DNA from 4 places in the Cupriavidus sp. SZY C1 genome. Region 3 is predicted to be linked to each of the others. Evidence: predicted binding sites of a transcription regulator. Region 3 holds the regulator's gene; each other region holds the start of a gene.
What was found. The regulator sigma-54, encoded in region 3, starts transcription at its own class of promoters, with help from an activator protein. The targets are predictions, from matches to a motif close to TGGCANGNAANCTGCTTT.

Region 1 (4,240 bases), on a different contig from region 3:
GTCTTGAAGAGCACCGACATGCGCTCGGAGAACACGTCCTCCTGCTGCTTCACCGGCCCCTTGAACGCGATGGGACCCACCTGGCGGCACGCAATCGACGCCTCGGCCGGGTCCTCGGCCATGCCGAGCGAGCCCTTGATGCCGCCGGTGCGCGCCCGCGACACGTAGCACGTCACGCCGTCCACGGCCGGGTCGTCGTAGGCTTCGATGACGACCTTGTCGGACCCCGTGACGCGGAAATGGGTCGACACGCTGCCGATTTCCTCGGCTGCGGCGGCCGTGGCCAGCGCGGCCAGGCCCAGGGCCAGCGCGAATCGCGATGCAGTGGACGTCATTCGGCCGTCGCCCCCTTGATCTCGTCGTGGCGGCGCTCCATTTCCTGGCGCAGCGCGCGGCGCTGACGGGCGGCCTCAAAGCGCTGGCGCTCCACCTCGTCGCGCGGCTGCAGCGGCGGCACCTCGGCCGGCGTGCCGTTGTCGTCCACCGCCACCATCGTGAAATAGCAGCTATTGGTATGGCGCACCACCTTGCTGCGGATGTTCTCGGTCACCACCTTGATGCCGATTTCCATCGAGCTGCGGCCGGTGAAGTTCACGGCCGCCAGGAACGTCACGAGTTCGCCCACGTGGATGGGCTGGCGGAAGACCACCTGGTCCACCGACAGCGTGACGACATACCGGCCGGCATAGCGGCTGGCGCAGGCGTACGCCACCATGTCGAGGTACTTGAGGATGGTGCCGCCGTGGACATTGCCGGAGAAATTGGCCATGTCCGGCGTCATCAGCACGGTCATGGACAGCTGGTGGGACAGATCATTCATCGCAAAAAATCCAGAATCGAGCCTGAGGCGCGGGCAGTGTAACCCGGTGGGCCGGGCAATGGCATACCCGCGCGCGGCGATTTCGGCGGTGCGACGAGAAAGGCGGGGAAAATGGTGGCCAACAAATAGAAAAGCGGCCGCGCAGGCCGCTTTCTGTGCTTCTCAGGAACGAGATGCGCTTACTTCTTCTTGTTCACGGCGTCCTTGAAGCCTTGGCCGGCGGAGAACTTTACCGTCTTGGCGGCCGGGATCTTGATCGTTTCGCCGGTGCGCGGGTTGCGACCGGTACGGGCTGCGCGCTTGCCCGAGCTGAAGCTGCCAAAACCCACCAGCGTGACGGAGTCACCCTTGGCCACTGCCTTCTTGATACTGTCCAGCGCAGCGTTCAGCGCGCGCTCGGCGGCGGCATTGCTGAGTTCTGCTTCCGCGGCGATGGCCGATACCAGTTCACCTTTATTCATGGCTGATTTCCCTTGTTTGGTCGTCGTCACCGGACTTATGCCAGTCGGCAAAAGTCCGATCGGCGCAGTCTAATCTGCCCTTTACGGCTTGAGCAATCCCCAGTGGCACCGATGCAACGGAAACTGCCGCAAATCGTTCTGCGACAAGACTTAGCGGGCGTTTTACCCCTCTGTTTCACGAATCGGCACGTCACTTTTCCGGAACAGGACGTATCGGACGGCGCACTTTGCGGACCGGACAGAATATTGCGCCCAAAGCGACGGCGGCGGCAATTTTCCTGCATTATCCCGACACGAATCACGCCCGCTTATTCATGCCCGATCCGGGTGCAAAACCCGCCGATGCACCACTTCGGAACCTGCGCTGCCAATCCGGCGCGTCGATATGGCGCATGCCGCCCCGTTAACGTGCACCACTCAATTTTGGCTGGCTGGCAGATAAACGCCGCGCCGGTGCGTTGCGCCCTGATTTGGCGCGGGATTCACCGTTCTGCGCCCTGAACTGGAACGCTAATTGCTTACTCGTGCTCCCATTTTGAGCATGGGGTAACGATGGACAACCTGAAGACAGGCACGGATGCCTTGTTCATCCTGCTGGGCGCGATCATGGTGCTGGCGATGCATGCAGGCTTCGCTTTCCTGGAATTGGGCACCGTCCGCAAGAAAAACCAGGTCAATGCGCTGGTGAAAATCCTCGTGGATTTCGCGGTTTCCACGCTGGCCTATTTTTTCATCGGTTATACGATCGCCTACGGGGTCCAGTTTTTCTCCGGCGCCGAGACGCTGGCCGAAAAGAACGGCCACGAACTCGTGAAATTCTTTTTTCTCGCCACCTTTGCCGCGGCCATCCCGGCGATTATCTCGGGCGGTATTGCCGAGCGGTCGCGTTTCAATCCGCAACTGATTGCCACGTTCGTGCTGGTGGGTTTCGTCTACCCGTTCTTCGAGGGCATCGTCTGGAACAACCGGCTGGGCGTGCAGGACTGGCTCACCGCCGTGGCCGGCGCGCCGTTCCACGACTTTGCCGGCTCGGTGGTCGTGCACGCCGTGGGCGGCTGGATTGCGCTGCCCGCCGTGCTGTTGCTGGGCGCCCGGCGCGGCCGCTATCAGAAGGACGGCCGCATCAGCGCCCATCCGCCGTCGAACATTCCGTTCCTGGCGCTGGGCGCCTGGGTGCTGGCGGTGGGCTGGTTCGGCTTCAACGTGATGAGCGCCCAGACCATCGACAAGATCAGCGGCCTCGTGGCGATCAACTCGCTGATGGCGATGGTCGGCGGCACGCTGGCCGCGTGGGCGGCCGGGCGCAACGATCCGGGCTTCTCGTACAACGGCCCGCTGGCCGGCCTGGTGGCGGTCTGCGCCGGCTCGGACATCATGCATCCGCTCGGCGCGCTGGTGACCGGCGCGGTGGCTGGCCTGCTGTTCGTCCATCTGTTTACGCTGGCACAGAACAAGTGGCACATCGACGACGTGCTGGGCGTCTGGCCGCTGCACGGCCTGTGCGGCGCCTGGGGCGGCATTGCCGCGGGCATCTTCGGCACGCGGATGCTGGGCGGCATGGGCGGCGTATCGCTGGGGGCGCAGGTGGCCGGCACGCTGCTGGGCATCGTGGTGGCGCTGGTCGGCGGCACGGTGGTCTACGGCGCGCTCAAGAAGCTGGTGGGCATCCGGCTGGATGCTGAAGAAGAGTTCAACGGCGCCGATCTGACGCTGCATCGTATTTCCGCCACGCCGGAACGCGAGACGAACTGGTAATCGACACATTCCCGTCATTTACCCGCAAGAAAGGCCGGAAAATCTCCGGCCTTTTTTACTTGGCGCCCAAAAAAGATTGTCTTGAACTTTCGAAGTGGCGCGCCCAATAATGCCCTTGGCTTTTTGCCGTTCGCCGACACCGGCAGGTGGTGCTGACTTGACCGACAGCGCGCGCCATATTGCTGTCCCTGGTTTTTCCTGCCCCGATCACCAAGGAGTGTGTCCATGGATACCACCTCGCTCGAAAGCATCCGCGACGTCATTTACGGCTACGCCACCATTTTCGGCGTGAAGGTCCTGGCCGCGCTGGCCTTCTGGGTGGTCGGCCGATGGCTGATCCACTTCGTGGTGCGCATGGTGCAGGGGTCGCTGGCCAAGCAGAGCGTGGACCCGACGCTGCTGCGCTACGTCGGCTCGATTGTCACCGTCACGCTGAACGTGGTGCTGGTCATCGGCATCCTCGGCTATTTCGGCATCCAGACCACCACGTTTGCCGCGCTGATTGCCGCGGCCGGCGTCGCCATCGGCATGGCGTGGTCCGGGCTGATGGCCAACTTTGCGGCCGGAGCCTTCCTGGTGGTACTGCGGCCGTTCAAGGTGGGCGATTTCGTGACCGTGGGCGGCGTGACCGGCACCGTGCGCGAGATCGGCCTGTTTGCCACCACGCTCGACACGCCGGACAACGTGCTGACCGTCATTGGCAACAACAAGATATTTGGCGACACCATCCAGAACTTCACCGCGAACCCGTTCCGGCGCGTGGAGCTGAAGGCCCAGCTGGCCGGCACCACCGATACGGCCGCCGCCGTGGCGCTGCTCAAGGAAAAAGTGGCCGCGATCCCGAACGTGCTGGCCGACCCGCCCGTCGACGTCGAGATCCTGGAATTCACGCTGGTGGGCCCGGTGCTGGCCGTCCGCCCGTACTGCCACAACGACCATTACTGGCAGGTCTACTTCGACACCAACCGCACGATCCGCGACAGCTTCGGCGCCGCCGGTTTTGCCGCGCCCATGCCGGCGCAGATGGTGGTCATGCAGAACGCGCCGGCCATGCCGCTGGCCCAGCCGGCCAACCAGGCCGCGTGACGCGGGCCGTCAGCCCGGCTGGCGCATGCCCGCGTGGCCGTACAGCCGCAGCAGCACCGCGCCGCTGCCGCAGATCGCCATCACCACGGCCAGCGGCAGCGCCGTGCCGTCGTGCCAG
Region 2 (4,240 bases), on a different contig from region 3:
GTCCAGCCAGCGGCGCACGGTGCGCAGCAGCCAGATGCCGACGATCAGCGCGATCACGGCGTTCAGGATGCGGTCCGGCATGATGTTCATGCTGCGCAGCTTCTCGCCGCCCAGCACGGTCAGCAGGCTGTTCAGCAGGTCTGCCGGCGTGGTGCCGAAGCCGCCGGTCAGCAGCGCCAGCACGGCCAGCAGCAACAGCACGCTGGCGCCCAGGCCGGACAGCACGGTCGACACCTGCTCCAGATGGCTGTCGCCCACCCCGAACAACTGCTTGATGATGCGCCCGCTGCGGTGGTTGGCCGAGAACAGCGCCTCGCAGACGTCGCGCGTGAGCTGGGTCAGCAGATACAGGCTGCACAGCACGATGTCGAACCAGACCAGCTCGTAGGTCAGGAATCGCGCAAAGCTGATGTAGCCGATCAGCAGCGCCACGAACGACACCGCCACGATTACCGTGACGGCGGCGTGGATCAGCCCGGCCAGCGTGGCGCGTTCCTCGGGCCGCTCGCCGGCCGCCACCAGTTCGCTGCGGACCTTGTTGGCGCGCAGCAGCGCCGCGCCAATCGTCAGCACCACCACCAGCGACACCAGCCCCCGGCCCAGCAACGTGACCTGCACCGTGGTGTCGGCCATGCGATTGAGCTGCTCCAGCGTGCCCGCCAGCAGCAGCAGGCCGGCCAGCACGGTCGGGAACGGCTTCATCGCCAGCGCCACGGGATCGGCCAGCGCGGGCAGCCGCCAGCTCGGATGCCGGGTGCACAGCAATGCACGTCCCAGGCCGGCGATCAGCGCGCTGGTCATCGTCAGCTTGGCAATCTCGTTCATCAGGTCCTGCAGCGCCGGCGCGATCTCCTCGCCGCCCGTGAACGCCGCATAGACGATGCGCACGGCGAAGGCGGTAGTGACGACCGTGGTCAGCGCCGTGGCCAGCGCCAGCGCACTGCGGCGCAGGCGGGTCTCGGGGAGCTGCGTCAGGCAGAACCACGCCAGCCCGCGTTCCAGCAGCCGCCGGCCCAGCGACCAGACGGCCAGCGCCACGGCCAGCAGGATCAGCGTCTTGCCGCGGTTGGACGGGTGCCAGGCGTCGCGGATCATCGGCCCGATGTCGTCGGTGAAGTTGCCCAGCCGTTCCTTGTCTTCGTCGGACACCTTGAACAGCGGCGTCCAGAAGGCCGGATTCAGGATGCTGTCCGAACGCAGCGCCAGTTGGTCCTTGAGCCGGCTGCGCTGAAGCTTGGCCAACTGGTCCTGCAGGTGGGCGATGTTGTCCTTGCTGTCGGCCGCCTGCTTCAGTTCGTCATCGAGCTGCGCCACGCGGGCCTTCAGCTCGGCGCGCTGCCTGACCACGGCCGGCGCTTCCTTGGTGGTACCGGCTTCGGGCGGCGGGCCCAGCAGGTCCACCTGGGCCTGCACCTGGGCGCGCTGCGGCGTCAGCGACGCGGTCAGCCTGTCGACATCCTCGTCGAGCGTCTTCAGGGCGTCGTTGAGGTCGCCAAGCTTGGTATTGCCCGACGCGCTGGATGCCTGCTGCTTCACACGATCCTGCTCGGATTGCAGGCGCTTCAGTTCGGCAACGGCTTCGGCGTGGGTCAGGACGGGGACTTGCTGCGCTTCGGCCTCGGAGGCCGGATCGGCGGCGAATGCCGGCACCTGGAGCAGTGCGGCAATGACAAGGCTCATGACGAGCCAGATGATTCTGCGCATGAGGGGGGGCGCGGTGGTTGACCGGCCCGGCAGTATAAAAGCCGCCCTTTCAGCGCCCGGTGTACAGTACGCCTTCCACTGCACAGCCTCACATGCTGTTACATAAAACGGCGCCGCGCGGCGCCACTTTGCCTACGAGTTCGCTCTGTCATCGACCGATGAAACGCTGCAAGCTTTCGTCAAGTCGCCGGACAAGGTTGTGTCGGGGGAGGAAGATGCGTCGGAGGATTTGATAAGGTATTTGAGGCGGCAGCGGTAAGGCGATTCGAACCGCCATAGACGCAAGTGGGAGAAAGAAAAGCCCCGGGGAAAGTCCGGGGCTTTTCGATCATTACTGGCTTAGGCGCGGCAGTTTGCTGGGCGCAGGTTTGCAGGCAGCGTACCGCCGGTGCAGGTCCATTGCCCATCCCACGTGGCCGCGGTGCTAAGGTCCGTAGTTGCGCCAGCCGTGCTTACCGGCGTAAAGATTACGGTCTGGCCTGCGGCTGCGGCAGCCACGGCCGTGTACGTTACGGTGATGACCCCCGTGTCCGCAATCGCGACGCTGGTAACATTCGGAGTCGCATTCGGAGCAACCCAGCCGGTGGCCGCAGTCATCGCGACCGGACCGCGGCTCTGGTAAGTCTCGGTCACAGCCGTCTTAGCCGACGAAGCCAGACCGAGACCTTCCGTGACGCGCGCTCGCTTGGTGTAATCCTGATATTGCGGAATCGCAATAGCAGCCAGGATACCGATGATCGCGACCACGATCATCAGTTCGATCAGCGTGAAACCCTTCTGGACCCGTTGGATTCCCATCCGTGCTTTTTTCATGGAATTGACCCCTTTGATTAATTTGGAAACAGCAGTTGCTGTCGGGTGCATAGAGAGCAACAGGTGTGCCAGCCCTGAAACCGGCCAGAATTCGTAGAAATGTGAGAATTCTTGTCACCTGTAACCAGATGTATCTGTCAAAAGTTGTCACCCCACTCTGGGAGGGAGCGACTTAAGAAACACCTGGTGACGGTTTTTGTCAGCGGGAGGTGGCGATTAAACCGCCTTCGGCGCCCATTTAACGCGGCTGAAAGACGATCACGGCCATGCCGGCGACGGCGATTGTGACACCTGTCACATCCCAGACCGTTGGCCGCAGGCCGTCGACGAGCCAGAGCCAGCCGATGGCCACTGCTATATAGATACCGCCGTAGGCGGCGTAGACCCGGCCGGAGGCGTCCGGGTGCAGCGTCAGCAGCCAGGCAAAGACGGCCAGCGAGATGGCGCCGGGAATCAGCAGCCAGGGGCTGCCGTGCTGCCGCAGCCAGAGGTAGGGCAGGTAGCAGCCGAGGATTTCGGCCAGCGCGGTCAGCAGGTAGAGGGCGATGGTTTTCATAGGGTTGTGGCTTCTATCAAGCGGCGTCTGGCATTGGGTGCGCAAACCGGAAGCAGGCAGGCGCCATCAACTGACCGCCCGCTGCAGCGCCGCCACCAGCGGCAGCACCAGTTCATTGGCTTCCGACTCCCGGCGCCACATCACGCCCACGGGCGGCAGGTCCCAGCTCAGCGAGAACGGTAGTGCGGCGGCGTCGCCCAGTTCGATCAGTTCGGCGGCCACGGCGCGCGGCACGATGGTGATGGCGTCGGGCTGGCTGCGCAGCAGCGTGGCCATCGGCTTGACCGAGTAGGTCTCCACAATCGGCAGCGGCGGCGCCACGCCGGCCACCGCGAACATCGTATTGATCGTGCGGCGCACCGGGGTGTGCGGCGGCGGCAGTATCCAGTCGAGTTCGGCCAGCCGCTTCCAGTCCAGCCCGCCGCGCGCCAGCCGCGCCTTGGCCCGCGACGGTACCACGAGCACCGGCTCTTCGCGGTAGAGCGGTTGCTGGGCGATGTCCTCGCCGGCCAGGTAGAACGACCGGGCGATGGCGCAGTCGAGTTCGTGCTGCCGCAGCGCGCCCACCAGTTCGTCGGTGGTCCCCTCGCGCACCAGCACGGTCAGGCGCGGCGACTGGTCCAGCGCATAGGCCAGCGCCGCGTCCAGCACCGCCCGCGCCGTGTACGGAATCACGCCCAGCCGCAGCCGGCCGCGCTTGCCGGCCTCGATCACGGCCAGCTGGCGGCCCAGCGCCTCGGCGTCGGCCATTGTCATCCGGGCGTGGGTCAGCACGGCCGCGCCCGTGGCGGTGGGCTCCAGCCCGTTGCGCGTGCGCGTAAACAGCGGCGTCATGAAGATGTCCTCGATCTCGCGCAGTGCCTTGGTCACCGCCGGCTGGGACAGATTCAGCTCGGCCGCCACGCGAGACACCGAGCGCTGGCGCTCCAGCGCCAGCAGCAGCGGCAAATGACGCAGGCGCAGGCGAGACACGATCTGGTGCAGCAGCTTGTCGGTGGCAATCGGCATGGGAAAGGCAGGTCCGGGGCAGGTATAACCGGATGGTAATACAACGATAAGAAATTCGATGTTGGCAGTTATCCCGGCTGCCTATACTCGAATCACGTTGCACATGCCTGCAAAAGGAGTCATTACCCCATGTTCACGACACGCCCCGAGATCGTCGGC
Region 3 (4,240 bases):
CGAGATGGATGTTGCCGGGTGGCAGCAATTTGGCCAAACGATTCATGGGCGATGCACGAGAAGTCAGGGTGGCGATGCGGCGTGTCGTCGCCGTCCCGCCGGAATGGGGCAATTCAGGATTCGAGTGCTATGGACGCCCGCATTGGAGCGTCCGGCCATTATAGAGCAGGGCCACAGCGCGCTTGTGCACTGCAGCGCCGGCGTCGCGGTGGTTGCCGTCGACGAACCGGCCGGTTAGCCCACCCGGCTGCCCGCCGCGCCGCCGGCTGATCGCCATGCGGCATGCGGTGCGGTACACCGGGACCGTTCTGCCTGTCGTTCTTGTATGGCGCAGCATACACCGAGCGGCGCCGGATGCGAACACCCCGGCTGCCGGGGCGCGCCGGACGTGGCGCCAAGGTAACGCGGCACGCGCGGCCGGGACATCAAAAAAGCCGCGCAGATGCGCGGCTTTGCTCTCTTCCTATCAGTCCTCTCGGGGACGCTCGCGTCCGCCTCAAGGGGCAGTCGGGTTTGCCAGCCTATTGTTGCTGCAGCTGGGCGGCGGCCATCTGGTACTTGACCGCCTCGCGGTCATGTCCCTGCACCCGGTCCTTGTAGCGGATCACCTGACGGTCGAGCTTGTCGACCAGACAGTCGATCGCGGCGTACAGGTCTTCATGGTGCGCTTCGACGAAGATGTCCTTGCCCTTGAGATGCAGATTGATTTCCGCGTACTGACGCCTGTCCTTTTCCTTGTGGTTGTCGACCGATAGCAGCACGCTCACGCCAATGACCTGATCGAAATGCCTGACAATTCGCTCCAGTTTCGTTTCCACATACTCACGCAGCGGCGGCGTGATGTCGAGGTGGTGTCCACTGATCTTGAAGTTCATAGCGCTTCTCCTTCTGAAAGAGCCGCACCAGGCAGGCGGTTGCGGCTCGGCTACAAAGACTTGCGGAGATTCACTGCGGGGATCTTCAGCGCTTCGCGGTATTTGGCCACCGTGCGGCGTGCGACCACAAAGCCCTGTTCGCCCAGCAATTCGGCGATGCGGCTGTCGGAAAGAGGATTCCTGGGGTCTTCGGCTCCTATCAGTTGCTTGATCAGCGCGCGGATCGCCGTGGATGAGGCCGCGCCGCCCGTCTCGGTGGAGACGTGGCTGCCAAAGAAGTACTTCAACTCGAAAGTACCCATCGGCGTGGCCATGTATTTGTTCGTCGTCACCCGGGAAATGGTCGACTCATGTAAACCGAGTGTATCGGCTATTTCCCGCAAAACCAAGGGTCGCATCGCTATTTCGCCGTGCGAAAAAAAGTTCTTCTGACGCTCCACAATTGCCTGCGCCACCCGCAGGATCGTGTCGAATCGCTGCTGGATGTTCTTGATGAGCCACCGCGCTTCCTGCAGCTTCTGCTGCAGCCCGGCCGCCCCGGCCTCGCCCTTCGCGCCGCGCAGGATCTGCGCGTACATGTCGTTGATCCGCAGCCGCGGCATCACGTCGGGGTTCAACTGGGCGATCCAGCCGCTGCCGCTCTTGCGCACGAACACGTCCGGCACCACGAAATCCGCTTCAGGACGACTGTACGCATGTCCCGGGTACGGCGCCAGCGAACGGATCAGCTCGTGCGCGGCCTTCAAAGCTATTTCGTCCACCTGGAGCGCTTTCTTAAGCCGCGTGTAGTCGCGCACGGCCAGCAGTTCCAGGTGCTGGTTGACGATGGTCAGGGCCAGCTCGCGCTGCGGGTGCTGCAGCCGCTTCAGTTGCAGGCTCAGGCATTCCGCGGCATTGCGGGCGCCCACGCCAGGCGGGTCGAAGCTCTGCAGCAGCGTCAGCATCGCGTGCACTTCATCGTGTTCGAACTCGAGTTCTTCAGGAAGTTCGCTGCAGATTTCCTCGAGTGACGCACTCAGGTAGCCGTCGTCGTCCAGCGATTCGATCAGGAAGATGGCCAGGCCCTTGTCGCGCGCCGAGATCTTGAGGGGCGTCAATTGCTCCATCAGGTATTCGCGCAGCGTGGGATCCGCGTCGCGCAACTGCATCGGCGTCTTCTCGTCCTCGTCGCCCTGCGGGCGGCGCGCGAAGTCGTCCAGGCTCCAGTCGTTGCCGTAGTCCTCGCTGCCCGAATCGCCAAAACCCTCGTCCTCGCTGCCAGCGGCGCGATCGGTGCGGTCGTCGCCGTTGGCCTGGGGCTCGGCGGGAGCCGGCGCCGGGGCGCTCTGCAGGTTGACGGACCCGTCCGCGGCCACCCGCAGCGGGCTTTCGATCCAGTCGTTCTCGCGTTCGAGCAGCGGGTTTTCCGTGAGGGCCTGTTCCACCTCCTGCTGGAGTTCGAGCGTGGAAAGCTGCAGCAACCGAATCGATTGCTGCAGTTGCGGCGTCAGGGCCAGATGCTGGGAGAGTCGGAGCTGAAGCGAAGGTTTCATGCGACCTATTCTATGCGCATCTTTCCGTTGTTGGAACGGAATTTGCTAGAACCTATCGTTTCGGCTTCGCTGATCGGAAACGGCTTTGGAAAAGCCGTGTGCAGGTGCGGTAAAAATGACCTGCGGGCGGCGCGGGGCCGCGCTTTACATGCGGAAATTCTCGCCCAGGTAGACGCGCCGGACCGACTCGTTGGCGATGATTTCCTCGGGCTGGCCGGCCGCCAGCACGGTGCCTTCGCTGATGATGTACGCGTGGTCGCAGATGCCCAGCGTCTCGCGCACGTTGTGGTCGGTGATCAGCACGCCGATGTTGCGCGCCTTCAGGAAGCTGACGATGCGCTGGATCTCGCCCACGGCAATCGGGTCCACACCGGCGAACGGCTCGTCCAGCAGGATGAAGCGCGGCGACGACGCCAGCGCCCGGGCGATTTCCACGCGCCGCCGCTCGCCGCCGGACAGCGACAGCGCCGGGTTGTTGCGCAGGTGGGCAATCTGCAGGTCGTCGAGCAGCGAATCGAGCCGGCGCTCGATTTCGGCCTTGGACAGCGGCTTGCCGTTGTCGACCTGCAGTTCCAGCACCGCGCGGATGTTTTCCTCGACGTTGAGCTTGCGGAACACCGACGCTTCCTGCGGCAGGTACGACAGCCCCATGCGGGCGCGCTCGTGGATCGCCAGGCCGCTGATGTGCACGTCGTCCAGCACGATGTCGCCTTCGTCCAGCGCCACCAGCCCCACGATCATGTAGAACGACGTGGTCTTGCCCGCGCCGTTGGGGCCGAGCAGGCCCACCACCTCGCCGCTCTTCACGTCGAGCGACACGTCCTTGACCACGGTGCGCGTGCCGTAGCGCTTCTTCAGGTGGCGCACGACCAGCGTGCTGCTGTCGGTGCGGACGGCCGATGCGGAGGACGGGGCGGCGGCGGCGAGCGTGGCGGTATCGTTCATCAGGGACTGGCTGGTCAATCGTTAGGGCTTGGCGGGCGTGGCCGACGGCCGCAGGTCGAGCTGCGGGCCGGCCGCGGCGGGCGCGCTGGCATCGGTGCGCGGCGACAGCACCGCGCGCACGCGGCCTGACGGGTTGCCGGCGGTCGTGTTGTTGTCGCCGCCCGTGGCCGTGTAGTACTCGTTGCGGCTGTCGTAGGTGATGACCGCGCCGCGGATCTCGTCGATGATCTTCGCGCCCGCGCCGGACACGCGCGCCGCGCGGGCATGGCCGATCAGCTTGTTGACCTCCGACTTGCCGTCGTATTCGATGCGGTCGCCCCAGCCGTCGATGTACTCGTCCACGCCGTCGCGCTTCTGGCGGATGTACGCCTGGCGGCCCGGCTTGGCGGTGGCGATGGCGTACTGGTAGCCCTCGGGGTCGGTGCGCAGCTCGGCGGCGTCCGACTTCAGCACCATCGTGCCCTTGGTCAGCACCACGTTGCCGGTGAGCGTGTAGATCTGCTTGACGTCATCGTAGCTGGCGTTGTCGGCCTCCAGCACCAGCGGCTTGCCCTGGTCCGCGCGTTCGGCAAAGGCCGGCGCGGCCAGCGTCAGGCCGATGGCGGCAAGGGCGCCCAGCAGGGCGGGCGCGAGGCGGCGACAGGACGATGTCGTCAGGGATGCGGTCATGTTTGGCGAATGATGAGATGAAGACGGCGACCAGGGCGCGCCGCCGCGTGGGCGGCTGCCGGCGTCACTGGGTCCTGGTCTGCCCCTGCGGCGGGTTCATGATGATCGTGCCGCGTACGTTGCCCAGCAATTGTACTTCGCGGGTGACGTTGTTGAAGATCATGCCGTTGGCGGTCATGACCGACGGGCCGCGCGTCAGCTCCACGGCCTTGTCGGTCT
Region 4 (4,240 bases), on a different contig from region 3:
GCGTGCTGATGGCCGTGCCGGCAGCCGACTTCGTGCTGCACAACTCGCTGTTCCTGATTGCCCACTTCCACAACGTGATCATCGGCGGCGTGCTGTTCGGCTACCTGGCCGGCGTCACCTACTGGTGGCCGAAGGCATTCGGCTTCAAGCTGAACGAGCGCCTGGGCAAGTGCGCCTTCTGGTGCTGGCTGGTGGGCTTCTACTTCGCGTTCATGCCGCTGTACGTGCTGGGCCTGATGGGCATGACGCGCCGCCTGAACCATACCGACAACCCGGAATGGACGCCGTGGCTGCACCTGGCCGTGGTGGGCGTGGTGTTCGTGGCGATGGGCATCGGCTTCCAGGTGCTGCAGATCGTCGTGTCGATCCGCGACCGCAAGAAGCTGGCCGACGTGACCGGCGACCCGTGGGGTGGCCGCACGCTGGAATGGGCCACGTCGTCGCCGCCCGCGTTCTACAACTTCGCGCACACCCCGGTGGTGCGTGACCTGGACGCGTTTGCCGACATGAAGGCCCGTGGCGAGAAGATGCCGACCAGCGGGTTCGAGCAGATCCACATGCCGAAGAACACGGCAGCCGGCTTCTACATGGGTGCCTGGAGCCTGGCGCTGGGCTTTGCGCTGACCTGGCACATCTGGTGGCTGGCCGCCGTGGGCCTGGTCGGCATGGTCGTGGCGTTCATCCGCCGCGCCAACGATGACCACATCGACTACTACGTGCCGGCCGCCGAGGTTGAGCAGATCGAAACCCGCTACCAGCAGCGTGTGGCTGCCCAGGGCTGATAACCATGTCGACAGAAGTTCTTGACCGCTTCGGGGCGCAAGCCCCCGCGCATGCGCACTCGCACGACGAGGCGCACGACCACGCGCATCACGACACCAGCGAGAACACGATCTTCGGGTTCTGGCTGTACCTGATGAGCGACTGCATCCTGTTCGCGTGCCTGTTCGCCGCGTTCGCCGTCCTGCGCGGCGAAGTGGCGGGCGGCCCGTCGGGCAAGGAGCTGTTCGAGCTCAACTACGTGCTCGTGGAAACCGCCATCCTGCTGTTCTCGTCGATCACCTACGGCTTTGCCATGGTGTCGATGCAGAACCAGCAGCGTGGCCGCGTGATGTTCTGGCTGGCCGTGACGTTCCTGCTTGGCGCGGGCTTCATGGCGATGGAAATCAACGAGTTCGCCCACCTGATCCACGAAGGCGCCGGCCCCAGCCGCAGCGCGTTCCTGTCATCGTTCTTCACGCTGGTCGGCACGCACGGCCTGCACGTGGCAAGCGGCATGGTGTGGATGCTGGTACTGATGTACCAGTTGTCGAAGAAGGGCCTGACGCCGGTGGTGGCCAAGCGCCTGAACTGTCTCAGCCTGTTCTGGCACTTCCTGGACGTGGTCTGGATCGGCGTGTTCACGGTCGTCTACCTGATGGGAGCAATGTAAATGGCACAGCAACACGCTACGAGCGCCCACGGCGCCTCGCACGGCCACAGCAGCGTCAAGTCGTACGTCATCGGCTTCGTGCTAGCCGTGATCCTGACCGTGATCCCGTTCAAGATCGTGATGGACGGCTCGATGGACCGCGCCACCACGCTCTGGATCATCCTGGGCATGGCCGTCGTGCAGATCGTCGTCCACCTGAAGTACTTCCTGCACCTGGACGGCTCTGATGGCCAGAAGTGGAACGTGATGGCGCTGCTGTTCACGGTCCTGATCCTGTTCATCGTGCTGGCCGGTTCGCTCTGGATCATGCACAACATGAACGCAAACATGATGCCGTGGATGAGCAAGTAACCGCCATCGCCGGTATCTGACGAAACGGGGCCTTCGGGCCCCGTTTTTTATTGCCCGCGGTGCGCCATGCACCGGCGGCGCACGGTCCTGCACCGTGCCGCATCGATGCACGGCATCGGTGCATCCTCCTGCCGCCTGCCGCGCGCGGCACGCGCACCGTCCTGGTGCGCCGCGATTCCCTTTCCGCCGATTTGTCGCGTCGCCGATGCCTGGCAACGGTTTGCGGGCGATGCGCCCGATGGCACGCTAGTTGCAGAAGCATCACCCGGGGTGCGTAGTCCCTACCAAACACGACAAACTGGGAGCTGCAATGAAACGACGTGACATGCTGAAGCTGTCGGCGGTGGCCGCCGCGGCGATGATCGGTACCAGCCCGCTGATGGCGCAGACCAAGGAGCCGATCAAGGTCGGCATCCTGCACTCGCTGTCCGGCACGATGGCCATTTCCGAGACGTCGCTGAAGGACGTGGCGCTCATGACGATCGACGAGATCAACAAGAGCGGCGGCCTGCTGGGCCGCAAGCTTGAGCCCGTGGTGGTAGACCCCGCCTCGAACTGGCCGCTGTTCGCCGAGAAGGCCCGCCAGCTCGTCACCAAGGACAAGGTCGCGGTCACGTTCGGCTGCTGGACGTCGGTGTCGCGCAAGTCCGTGCTGCCGGTCTACGAGGAACTGAACTCGCTGCTGTTCTACCCGGTGCAGTACGAGGGCGAGGAAATGTCCAAGAACGTGTTCTACACGGGCGCCGCGCCGAACCAGCAGGCCATCCCGGCGGTGGAATACCTGATGAGCAAGGAAGGCGGCGGCGCCAAGCGCTTCTTCCTGCTGGGCACCGACTACGTCTACCCGCGCACCACCAACAAGATCCTGCGCGCGTTCCTGAAGAGCAAGGGCGTGGCCGACAAGGACATCGAGGAGGTCTACACCCCGTTCGGCCACAGCGACTACCAGACCATCGTCGCCAACATCAAGAAGTTCTCGCAGGGCGGCAAGACCGCCGTGATCTCCACGATCAACGGCGACTCCAACGTGCCGTTCTACAAGGAACTGGGCAACGCCGGCCTGAAGGCCAAGGACGTGCCGGTGGTGGCGTTCTCCGTGGGCGAGGAAGAACTGCGCGGCATCGACACCAAGCCGCTGGTGGGCCACCTGGCCGCGTGGAACTACTTCATGTCGGTCAAGAACCCGCAGAACGATGCGTTCAAGAAGCAGTGGGCGGCATGGGTCAAGGCCAACAACCTGCCCGGCGGCGACAAGCGCGTGACCAACGACCCGATGGAAGCCACCTACGTGGGCATCCACGTGTGGGCCCAGGCCGTCAAGAAGGCCGGCACCACCGACGTGGACAAGGTGCGCGCCGCCATGTACGGCCAGACCTTCAAGGCCCCGGACGGCTTCACGCTGACCATGGGTGACAACCACCACCTCTACAAGCCCGTGATGATCGGCGAGGTGAAGGGCGACGGCCAGTTCAACGTGGTGTGGAAGACGGCCAAGCCGGTCCGCGCCCAGCCGTGGAGCCCGTTCATCGCCGGCAACGAAGGCAAGGCCGACAAGGTCAACTAAGCCGGCCCCGGCTTGGTCATGCATCCCCTTTCCCGCCCGGCGGGAGAGGGGGCGCCCGCAGGTCATCCGAACGAACAAAAGACGCGATCCATCGCGCTACACCAGACTCCTGAATGCACCGACCACATGCGTCATGGCTGGCATGGCTGCGCGCCGTGCTTGCCGCCTTGCTGCTGGCCGCCGCCCCGCTCTGGGCCGCCACGCCGCTGACCCAGGCGGACCTGAAGCCGCTGGCCGAAGACGACTTCGATGCGAAGACCGCCGCGCTGACCCGCATCACGCAGGCGCCGCCCGCCCAGGCCGAGCCGATCCTGAAGGCGCTGCAGGACGATGCGCTGCAGTACGCGCCGTCCGTGGGCATGGTGCGCACCGACGGCGACAAGACGCTCGACGCGATCACCGGCCAGCCGGTCACCGTGCCGGCCGATTCGCTGGAATCGCTGACGCTGAACAACAGCCTGCGCGCCATCGTCGACAGTGCCGCCAGCAGCCTGCTGCTGCAGTCGGCCGACATCGCCGTCCGCACGCAGGCCATCGCCACGCTGCTGGACCAGCCCGAAAGCGCGTCGCGCCCGGCGGTGGAGGCAGCCCGCAAGGCCGAGGCCGACGCCGGCCTGCGCGCCCGGCTCGACGTGATCTGGGCCAGCACGGTGCTGGCCGAGGGTACCGACGCGGCGCGCGGCGACCGCATCGAGGCCATCCGCATCCTGGCCAGCGACAGCAACCCGCAGTCGCGCCAGAAGCTGGCACCGCTGATGGAAAAGGACGACGCCGGCAAGTACCGCGAGCCCGACGAGGGCGTGCGCGTGGCCGCCCAGCAGGCCATCGACCAGTTGCGCAGCGGCGAGCGCCGCGCCGAGGTGGTCGGCAACCTGTTCGCGGGCCTGAGCCTG

Region 1: QTN24_RS07460 (ammonium transporter) is a predicted target of sigma-54. The motif match lies at 1,785-1,802, and genes of this name have one in related genera.
Region 2: QTN24_RS21065 (pilin) is a predicted target of sigma-54. The motif match lies at 2,571-2,588, and genes of this name have one in related genera.
Region 4: urtA (urea ABC transporter substrate-binding protein) is a predicted target of sigma-54. The motif match lies at 2,023-2,040, and genes of this name have one in related genera.

The regions. Positions count from the first base shown of each region.
Region 1 is NZ_JAUANU010000003.1:256,848-261,087, reverse strand. It holds gene QTN24_RS07475 (CreA family protein) at 1-335, opposite strand, end outside; gene QTN24_RS07470 (acyl-CoA thioesterase) at 332-820, opposite strand; gene QTN24_RS07465 (HU family DNA-binding protein) at 1,000-1,281, opposite strand; gene QTN24_RS07460 (ammonium transporter) at 1,834-3,036, shown strand; gene QTN24_RS07455 (hypothetical protein) at 3,051-3,263, opposite strand; gene QTN24_RS07450 (mechanosensitive ion channel family protein) at 3,262-4,122, shown strand; gene QTN24_RS07445 (Bcr/CflA family multidrug efflux MFS transporter) at 4,132-4,240, opposite strand, start outside.
Region 2 is NZ_JAUANU010000015.1:100,997-105,236, forward strand. It holds gene QTN24_RS21060 (DUF3772 domain-containing protein) at 1-1,704, opposite strand, end outside; gene QTN24_RS21065 (pilin) at 2,044-2,517, opposite strand; gene QTN24_RS21070 (YnfA family protein) at 2,756-3,073, opposite strand; gene QTN24_RS21075 (LysR substrate-binding domain-containing protein) at 3,140-4,081, opposite strand; gene QTN24_RS21080 (gamma-glutamyltransferase family protein) at 4,211-4,240, shown strand, end outside.
Region 3 is NZ_JAUANU010000007.1:96,745-100,984, forward strand. It holds gene ptsN (PTS IIA-like nitrogen regulatory protein PtsN) at 1-46, opposite strand, end outside; gene hpf (ribosome hibernation-promoting factor, HPF/YfiA family) at 522-875, opposite strand; gene QTN24_RS13120 (RNA polymerase factor sigma-54) at 926-2,407, opposite strand; gene lptB (LPS export ABC transporter ATP-binding protein) at 2,552-3,352, opposite strand; gene lptA (lipopolysaccharide transport periplasmic protein LptA) at 3,374-4,021, opposite strand; gene lptC (LPS export ABC transporter periplasmic protein LptC) at 4,086-4,240, opposite strand, start outside.
Region 4 is NZ_JAUANU010000002.1:420,188-424,427, forward strand. It holds gene cyoB (cytochrome o ubiquinol oxidase subunit I) at 1-782, shown strand, start outside; gene cyoC (cytochrome o ubiquinol oxidase subunit III) at 788-1,432, shown strand; gene cyoD (cytochrome o ubiquinol oxidase subunit IV) at 1,433-1,783, shown strand; gene urtA (urea ABC transporter substrate-binding protein) at 2,094-3,347, shown strand; gene urtB (urea ABC transporter permease subunit UrtB) at 3,461-4,240, shown strand, end outside.